DNA from 4 places in the Bradyrhizobium sp. 186 genome. Region 4 is predicted to be linked to each of the others. Evidence: predicted binding sites of a transcription regulator. Region 4 holds the regulator's gene; each other region holds the start of a gene.

Region 1 (2,195 bases), 2.0 Mb from region 4:
CGCTGCTCGTCGCGCCCTTCGTGCTGTCGACCGGAAGTCTGCTATCGACCGGAAGCGCCTTGGGTCGCGACGACGGCCGCTACGCTGATTCCCCGCTCAAGCCGTGGTTCGACAGCCTGCGCAGCCATCTCGGTCCGTGCTGCTCGGACGCGGACGGTTTTGCCGTAGCCGATCCCGACTGGGAGTCGCGCAACGGGCACTATCGCGTATGGCTCGATGGGCAGTGGGTCGAGGTGCCCGACGAAGCTGTCATCACCGAGCCGAACCGGGCCGGCCGCACCATGGTTTGGCCCGTCAAGACAGCGTTCGGAATCTCGATCCGCTGCTTCATGCCGGGCAGCATGATCTGACACCGGTCAGCGCGACCGCTTGGCGGATTTGCGCTTCGACGTTTTCTTCGATGTTTTTTTGGATGTCTTTTTGGACGTCTTTTTCTTGGCCGTCTTCCGCTTCGACGCCTTCTTCGGGACCTTCTTGCCCTTCTTGCGCGCCTCCGACAGGCCGATCGCGATCGCCTGCTTGCGGTTCTTCACGCGTCCGCCACGACCGCCACGTCCGCTCTTCGCGGTCCCCTTTTTGTAGCGCCGCATCTCGCTTTCGACATCGCTGCCGGAGCTGCGCGAGTAGCGGCGCTTCTTTGCCTTGCGTGCCATGAATGTCCTCCCTTGGCGGAGGAAGAACCGTTCATCGCAGGCATGGTTCCGACAGCGCGCGCAACGTTCCGGACGCGCGAGCCCCGCCCCTTAAAGCATGATCCGGAAAAGTGCGAAGCGGTTTTCCGAAAAGATCATGCTCAAACAAAAACCTAAAGCGCGATGATGACTCATCCTCATCTCATCGCGCTTTAGAACGAATTCGCCAGCTCGATCTCCGCCTCCAGCACCTGGATGCGCCGGGCCGCTTCGGTGAACGAGAGATCCCGCGCGAATTGTGCAGGCTGGTAAGCCTCGTCGCTCAGCCGCTTCAGCTTGAGCCCCTGCGCCCGTGTCATCTGCTCCGCGAGCAAAACTCGGGCGTCGTATCTAGCCTTAACCTGCATCTCGCCTCTCCATCCTGAAATCGTGACTTGACTATATGTTCTTATTTTGTTCTAACAAGCCATGGACACAGAATTAATGAAATCCGGCAGAAAATCAGTGCCTTGAGGCTGGAAATGGCCGATGTCGAGGTGTCCGTGCGTGACCGGATCAATCATGATAGCGACTGCACCGAGCAGGCGCTTTCGCAGATGAGCTTGCGGCGGAAGCTCAACCTGCTGATCGCCGAATGGAAGGCGGCCGGCGGCGGCGATGTCCTGCCGGATGGCCGCGACTGTGTGAGTCTTCGTCCCGAGAAGAAAGTCGGCAATCGACGCAGCTAAAGCCGCGCGCATCTTGCGCAGCTTCGGGTGTGACGGCGCGCACCCCAGCGGACCGCTGAACGGAAAAGCCCCGCGTTACCGCGGGGCTTTGTGATCGACTTGTCTGCGGCACTCACTTGGTATTGGTCGTGCCCTTGTTCGTCATGGTACCGCCCTGATCGGAGCCGGGACCAGAACCGCCTTGGCCGGAGGGGTCACTGCCCTTGGACTTGGTGTTGGCACCCGTCGTCTGCGACGACGAAGTTGACGATTCATGTTTGGCCTTATGCGACTTGGCCTGCGCAGCGAACGGGGCGGCTGCGAGGCCGGTTGCCAACATCACGGCGAGGGCGAGCTTGGTCGTCTTCATATACGGGAACTCCCTGAGTTGAATTGACGCAGGCAGCCAACGGCCGTTCACGGCGGGAGTTCCACCCAAAAGCGCGCGCCGCCTTCACGCGCGCTTCAAAATTCCTTGTCCTCAGCGAGCATGAACACGACTCCGGTGAGCGTCGCCCCGATCGCGAATGTCGTCACCAGCGTGCTGACGAAGACGACCACGGCCTGATTTCCGCCATTGTGGATCAGCGCAGCGACGGCAGGGTTGGTGACTGCGAGGGCCAAGCTGAAGATGAGGCCCAGTGCCGCGCCCATCATCGCATGTGTCATCACTCGGATGGCGCCTGCCCGAGACATAAGGCCGGACGGCTTCTTCGTACGCATGGGAACCACCCCACGATTTGCAGGGAAACGCGGCTGATGATCGCGGGTTCCGCGTGCAAGAACGAATTTTCACGGCAGGCTTCATCCGGCGTTCATGCCGGGCTTGCGAGGATGAAGACCACCAACACGGGAA
Region 2 (2,195 bases), 3.5 Mb from region 4:
GCGAGCAGCGCTTAGTAGAGGGTGCGGATCGGCCGGTCGGCAGCACCATAAGGCACCCAGCGGCACGAAAACGAGACGTAGCCGCCCTCATAGCCCTGCACCGCGAGGAATTTGGCCACCTTGCCGTACCGCGCGCAGTGATCGACCGCGACCTGCCGCGCATCGACCTGCGTCGCCATCGAATAGGCGATGATGCCGCCGGTGTCGTTGCCCTTGAACGGCGGCACCGGAAGGATGTCGGCGCGTGCCGACTGGCTCGCCAGCATGCCCGAGACAACCAGGCCGGCAAGAAGGCCCGCGGCCGCAATGATTCGCATTCCCGTCACTCCAATTGGTTGGCGCCAGCTTACGGTGCCGGCGCGACGGTGAAAAGAACGGAAGGGCCGCTTGCCGCGTCATTACGGTCAACTCGTCGGCAAGTGTTGCCGCGCTGCACTTGACCTCCCCCGGCCTTCGCGGCACCGTCCGCCCTTCGCAGATCATGCTGTCTGGATTGTCCATGCGCGCCCTCCCGATCCTGAAATCGCTCCGCTTTGCCGCTTTGCTCGGCCTCACGTTCGGAGCGCTGTCGCTCAGCGAGGCCAAGGCCGCCAATCCGCTCGAACTGAATTTCTGGCTGAGCGGGCCGCGTTACGACGGCAAAGTCGCCGATTGCGACAAGGCGCTGCCGACGATCGCCACCCAGTTCTGGGAGAAGGAAAGCTCGTTCTGGAATTCCTCGTTGAAGATCACCGGCTTCGCTGCCGTTCACGAGACCGCGTTCCGGCCCTGGACGTCCGACAACATTCCGCGCCGTTATTGCACGGGCGACGCCATGCTCAATGACGGCAAGCTGCGCAAGGTGCACTTCTCGATTATCGAGGATGGCGGCTTTGCGGGCTTCGGCCAGGGCGTCGAATGGTGCGTGGTCGGGCTCGACCGCAACTGGGCCTACAACCCGGCCTGCCGAGCCGCGAAGCACTGATTCGCAGGCGGCTTCGCCTGGACGCGCACCGCTCGAATTTTGTTCTTGAAATGTTCCTGTCGCCTGCTAGGCTCGTTTGCACAGTCTAGTTGAGGGGCGTCGCCATGTTTTATTCCAGATTGCGTTCATTTTCCCGCCTGATGATCTCGGTTGCCCTCGCAGCCGGGCTGGTGTCGCTCGCCGGGGGCGCAAGAGCCCAGGACAAGCGGCAGAATGCGCCGGGCGAGTTCGATTTCTACGTGCTGTCGCTGTCCTGGTCGCCCTCCTTCTGCGAAGAAGCTGCGGAACGCGGCGGACGCTCGCAGATCCAGTGCGACGGACGGCCCTACGCCTTCGTGGTGCACGGCCTGTGGCCGCAATATGAGAACGGCTTCCCCGAATATTGCCAGCGGCCGGCGCCGCGGCTGAGCCGCGGCATCGTCTCCTCGATGCTCGACCTGATGCCGGCGCCGGGCCTGATCTATAATGAATGGGACAAGCACGGCACCTGCGCCGGGCTCACCGAGCGAAACTATTTCGAGACGATCCGAAAGGCCCGTGCCGCAATCAAGATTCCGGCCGAATATCTCGACCTGCCGCAGGCCAAGACGGTGGCGCCGGCCGAGGTCGAGGAGGCCTTCATCAAGGCCAATCCGGGCCTGAGCAATGCCGCAATCTCGGTCACCTGCAACCGGACGCGGCTCTCCGAGGTCCGCATCTGCCTCAGCAAGGACCTGCAATTCCGCGCCTGCGAAGAAAACGACCGCCGCGCCTGCCGCCGCGACCAGCTGACGATGCCGCCGATCAGGGGTGGTTAGGCTGGATCGCCGTCATTCCGGGGCACGCGAAGCGTGAACTACGATGCGCAATTGCGCATCGGAGAATCCATTCAGCCGCGTAGTCGATGGCGAAATGGATTCCGGGTTCGGTGCTGACGCACCGCCCCGGAATGACGGGAGTTACTTTCATCGCCTGATGTCGTAACTCTGCGCCATGAATTACCGCCACGCCTTCCATGCCGGCAGCTTCGCCGATGTCATCAAGCACATCGTGCTGGCCCGCATCCTGACCTATTTGCAGGACAAGCCGGGCGCGTTCCGCGTCATCGACACCCATGCCGGCGCCGGCCTCTATGATCTCGAAGGCGACGAGGCGCGCCGCAGCGGCGAGTGGCTGACGGGAATCGCGCGGCTGATGCAGTCGCGCCTCTCGAACGAGAGCATCGCGCTGGCGAAGCCCTATCTCGACATCG
Region 3 (2,195 bases), 2.1 Mb from region 4:
TCTTGTAGCCGTTGAGATGCAGGATCGGCAGCACCGCGCCGTCATGCGCCGGGTTCAAAAACTTGTTCGAGTGCCAGGAGGCCGCGAGCGGGCCGGTCTCGGCCTCGCCGTCGCCGACCACACAGGCGACGATCAGGTCGGGATTGTCCAACGCCGCGCCATAGGCATGCACCAGGGCGTAGCCGAGCTCGCTGCCTTCGTGGATCGAGCCCGGCGTCTCCGGCGCGGCATGGCTTGGAATCCCGCCGGGGAAGGAGAACTGCCGGAACAGCTTGTGCAATCCGTCCGCGTCGCGCCCGATATCGGGATAGATCTCGCTGTAGCTGCCTTCGAGATAGGTGTTTGCGACCATGCCCGGGCCGCCATGGCCGGGACCGCAGACATAGATCATGTCGAGGTCCAGCGTGCGGATGACGCGGTTGAGATGGGCATAGATGAAGTTCAGCCCCGGCGTCGTGCCCCAATGGCCGAGCAGACGCGGCTTGATGTGCTCGGGCCGCAAGGGCTCGCGCAGCAGCGGATTGTCTAAGAGATAGATTTGCCCGACGGAGAGGTAGTTGGCGGCACGCCAGTAGCGATCGAGGAGATCGAGTTCGCTGCCCGCGGCGGCGGATTGTTGTTGATTTGTCATGTTCCTGCTGACCTTCACCCAGCGATCGTCACCAACCGTGTTCCGGGACGATCGATCCTTCGGCGCCATCAAATGGGATCGCCGGACACGGGCGTTGCGCGAGGTCAAAAGAGCGCGCCCGAAGTTTGGGCAGCTCTACTGTGCATGGGGTTGTTTTGCGCTTTTTCGTTCTTGTTCTTGATTTGTTCCGTTCGCGTGCTATCTTGGCTTCATGAGTCGAGCATCCTCTCGTGCGCTCAAGCACCCGCCGGTCACGGCGCCCTCCGAGCCGGCGGGTGCGCCTTCCGCTTTCCCTGAACTCGCGGTCGCCATCGACCGCGAGCGCAGGCGAGGGCGGGGCGCCCAGTCCAACGCCAGCGGCCGCTTTGAAGCCGAGGCGCGCGTCGCCTTCGACGACGGCTGGCAGAGCCTGGAGGAGCTGCCGCCGTTCAAGACCACCGTCGGGGTCGACACCTCGCGCAAGGTGATCACCCGCAACGAGTCGCCCGATATCGGCTTCGACCGCTCGATCAATCCCTATCGGGGCTGCGAGCACGGCTGCGTCTACTGCTTCGCGCGGCCGACGCATGCCTATCTCGGCCTGTCGCCGGGGCTCGACTTCGAGTCAAAACTGTTTGCAAAGCCCGAGGCGCCGTCGCTGCTGGAGAAGGAGCTTGCCGCGCCCGGCTACGAGCCGCGGATGATCGCGATCGGCACCAACACCGATCCCTATCAGCCGATCGAGCGCGAGCGCAAAATCATGCGCGGCATTCTGGAGGTGCTTGAGCGCGCCGGCCATCCCGTCGGCATCGTCACCAAGTCGGCGCTGGTGACCCGCGATATCGACATTCTCTCGCGGATGGCCAAGCGCAACCTCGCCAAGGTCGGGATCTCGGTCACCTCGCTCGATCCGAAGCTGGCGCGCACCATGGAGCCGCGGGCGTCGACGCCGCCGAAGCGGCTGGAGGCGCTGAAGCAGCTCTCCGACGCCGGCATTCCGACCACGGTCATGGTTGCGCCCGTCATCCCGGCGCTGAACGATTCCGAGATCGAGCGCATTCTGGATGCGGCTGCCCATGCCGGCGTCAAGGAAGCGTCCTACGTGCTGCTGCGGCTGCCGCTCGAGGTGCGCGATCTCTTCCGTGAATGGCTGATGGCGAACTATCCGGACCGCTACCGCCACGTCTTCACGCTGATCCGCGACATGCGCGGCGGGCGCGACTACGACGCGAAATGGGGCGAGCGGATGAAGGGCACGGGCCCGATGGCCTGGACCATCGGGCGCCGCTTCGAGATCGCCTGCGACAGGCTCGGGCTCAACAAGCGGCGCTCGAAGCTGACGACGGATCACTTTGCCAGGCCGAAGCGGAACGGCGAGCAGCTGAGCCTGTTTTGAGGGCGAAAGTGAACGGGGCGTAGCGTGAGTAAGGAACTACCGGCGCCGGTGCCGCGGCTGACTGTGATCACGCTGGGTGTAAGTGACATCCGCGCCAGCATCGCCTTCTACGATGCGCTCGGCTTTGCCCGCAGGCTGAAGGCGACCGGCGAGGCGGTTGCGTTCTTCGACACCGGCGGTCCGGTGCTC
Region 4 (2,195 bases):
CCGCACCCGGCCCAGGACAGATCGTCTATTCCAACGGCTACGCCCTGCACGCGCTGGCGCGCAGCGAGGGCGCCGAAACGATCGACCTCGGTGTCGCCGCCGATACGCTGGAGGCCACCACCGCCGGCATCCGCAGCGCACGCGAGAGCGGCGCCGACATCCTGATCACGACCGGCGGCGCGTCGGTCGGCGACCACGACCTGGTCCGGCCGGCGCTCAACGCCGAGGGCATTTCGATGGCGTTCTGGAAGATCGCGATGCGACCGGGCAAGCCCATGATGCACGGGCGTCTCGGCGCGATGCGCGTGATCGGCCTGCCCGGCAATCCGGTATCGTCCTATGTTTGCGGCTTCCTGTTCATGGTGCCGCTGATTCGCGCGCTGTCGGGCCGCGAGGTGATTCATCACCGCCGCGAGCGCGCCGTGCTCGGCCGCGATGTCGGTGCCAATGATCAGCGCGAGGACTATCTTCGCGCGCGCCTGGAGCTGCGCGAGGACGGCACCCTGGTGGCCCTTCCCGTCAACCATCAGGATTCTTCGCTGCTTGCGAATCTTGCTGCGGCACAGGCACTTCTCGTGCGCGCACCATTCGCGCCGAAGGCCGAGGCGGGCATGCCCTGCGAGGTGCTGCGACTGCCGGTCTGAATGCGTCGACCACACGCGTTCCGCGAAGTTCGTCGCGTTCACGGTAAATTAAGCAGTTGCGGAACACATATCGAACATATAGTGTCCGTTCATGATTTGTTTCGAGCATCTGGCGGTTCGCCGCTGAATTCACCGTCTCGGAATCGAACGACATCAACCGGGGGATTTGGTCAAGATGTTAACGCGCAAACAATACGAGCTTCTGCGGTTCATCAGCGAACGTCTGAAGGAAAGCGGCGTGCCGCCCTCCTTCGACGAGATGAAGGACGCGCTCGACCTGCGCTCGAAATCGGGCATCCATCGCCTGATCACCGCGCTCGAGGAGCGCGGCTTCATCCGGCGCCTGCCCAACCGGGCCCGCGCCATCGAGGTGATCAAGCTGCCCGAGCTCCAGGCCGCCGCCGGTAGCCGCCGCGGCTTCACGCCGAGCGTCATCGAGGGCAATCTCGGCAAGGTGCGCTCCAGCGCGCCGGCGGACGACGGCGAGCGCCCCGTCGCGGTGCCGGTGATGGGCCGCATCGCGGCCGGTACGCCGATCGAGGCCTTGCAGACCCGTAGCCACACCATCAGCGTACCGCCGGACATGCTCGGCTCTGGCGAGCACTACGCGCTCGAAGTGCGCGGCGATTCGATGGTCGAGGCCGGCATCCTCGACGGCGACATGGCGCTGATCCAGCGCAACGAGAGCGCCGATACCGGCGACATCGTCGTGGCGCTGATCGACGACGAGGAAGCAACGCTGAAGCGCTTCCGCCGCCGCGGCGCCTCGATCGCCCTCGAGCCCGCCAATGCCTCCTATGAGGTGCGCATCCTGCCGCCGAACCGGGTGAAAATTCAGGGCAAGCTGATCGGGCTGTACCGGAAGTACTGAGCCTATCCGGCGGTCATTCGATACACATTGGAGCGGACGGATTGTCCGCTCCGGCTGGATAGTCTTTCTGGTTCTGCACAGATTATCCGGCCACCCCTCCGGCGCTACATCCTCGGCACGCCGCACGAAGCGCCCACTGCTTCGCGGCCTTGAGAGACCGAGGAGACAACCATGCGCAAGATCGCTTTAAGCACAATCACCGTGGCGCTGATCGCAGCATCAGCGTCGCAAGCCCTCGCCGCACAGTCGCGTCATCATGTCCGCAAGGAGGCGGCGGTCAGCGAGCAATTCCGCAATGCCCGCAACGCCGTCGAGCAGCCGTCGCAACCGGCTTGGCAATATTCGGGCTGGTCCGCGCCTGCCGGCCGCTGACGTCGAGGCTTGCTAAATGCACTGGAGCAGACTTTGTTCCCAGCGCATTTGAAAAAGATAATGTGATCGCGCTCTACGGATGTGAGCCGCAGATTTGCCCACAAACAAGCATAAGATCACAGTTTCCACTCTGATAGAGGCCTGCGCCTCCGAGAGAGGCGCGGGTTGCTATCCTGAATGAGGAGCGCCCGATGTGTGACTACAGCCTGCATGCCGTCGCGACGCGTCCCGCCGAAGTCGGCGAGACGATCGTCACGACAAACTTCCGCGGCACCTCGACGCGCGGCTTCGCCTCCGAAGCCGACATG

The links. Region 4 encodes LexA, which represses DNA repair genes until DNA is damaged. Its sites were predicted from a motif close to TGTTCNNNNTGTGTTCNG; they were not measured.
Region 1: the regulator LexA is predicted to act here: its motif matches at 1,076-1,093, upstream of IVB18_RS37070 (DUF3072 domain-containing protein).
Region 2: the regulator LexA is predicted to act here: its motif matches at 1,005-1,022, upstream of IVB18_RS43870 (ribonuclease T2).
Region 3: the regulator LexA is predicted to act here: its motif matches at 804-821, upstream of IVB18_RS37495 (PA0069 family radical SAM protein).

Annotation. Positions count from the first base shown of each region.
Region 1 covers NZ_CP082164.1:7,679,696-7,681,890, reverse strand. The annotation lists gene IVB18_RS37080 (hypothetical protein) at 1-350, shown strand, start outside; gene IVB18_RS37075 (DUF6496 domain-containing protein) at 357-653, opposite strand; gene IVB18_RS37070 (DUF3072 domain-containing protein) at 845-1,039, opposite strand; gene IVB18_RS37065 (hypothetical protein) at 1,154-1,360, shown strand; gene IVB18_RS37060 (hypothetical protein) at 1,473-1,709, opposite strand; gene IVB18_RS37055 (hypothetical protein) at 1,805-2,062, opposite strand; gene IVB18_RS37050 (hypothetical protein) at 2,099-2,195, shown strand, end outside.
Region 2 covers NZ_CP082164.1:9,207,391-9,209,585, forward strand. The annotation lists gene IVB18_RS43860 (hypothetical protein) at 12-317, opposite strand; gene IVB18_RS43865 (hypothetical protein) at 500-964, shown strand; gene IVB18_RS43870 (ribonuclease T2) at 1,069-1,761, shown strand; gene rlmJ (23S rRNA (adenine(2030)-N(6))-methyltransferase RlmJ) at 1,937-2,195, shown strand, end outside.
Region 3 covers NZ_CP082164.1:7,769,414-7,771,608, reverse strand. The annotation lists gene IVB18_RS37500 (phosphoketolase family protein) at 1-631, opposite strand, end outside; gene IVB18_RS37495 (PA0069 family radical SAM protein) at 843-2,006, shown strand; gene IVB18_RS37490 (VOC family protein) at 2,031-2,195, shown strand, end outside.
Region 4 covers NZ_CP082164.1:5,689,563-5,691,757, forward strand. The annotation lists gene glp (gephyrin-like molybdotransferase Glp) at 1-644, shown strand, start outside; gene lexA (transcriptional repressor LexA) at 820-1,515, shown strand; gene IVB18_RS27350 (hypothetical protein) at 1,687-1,887, shown strand; gene IVB18_RS27355 (hypothetical protein) at 2,079-2,195, shown strand, end outside.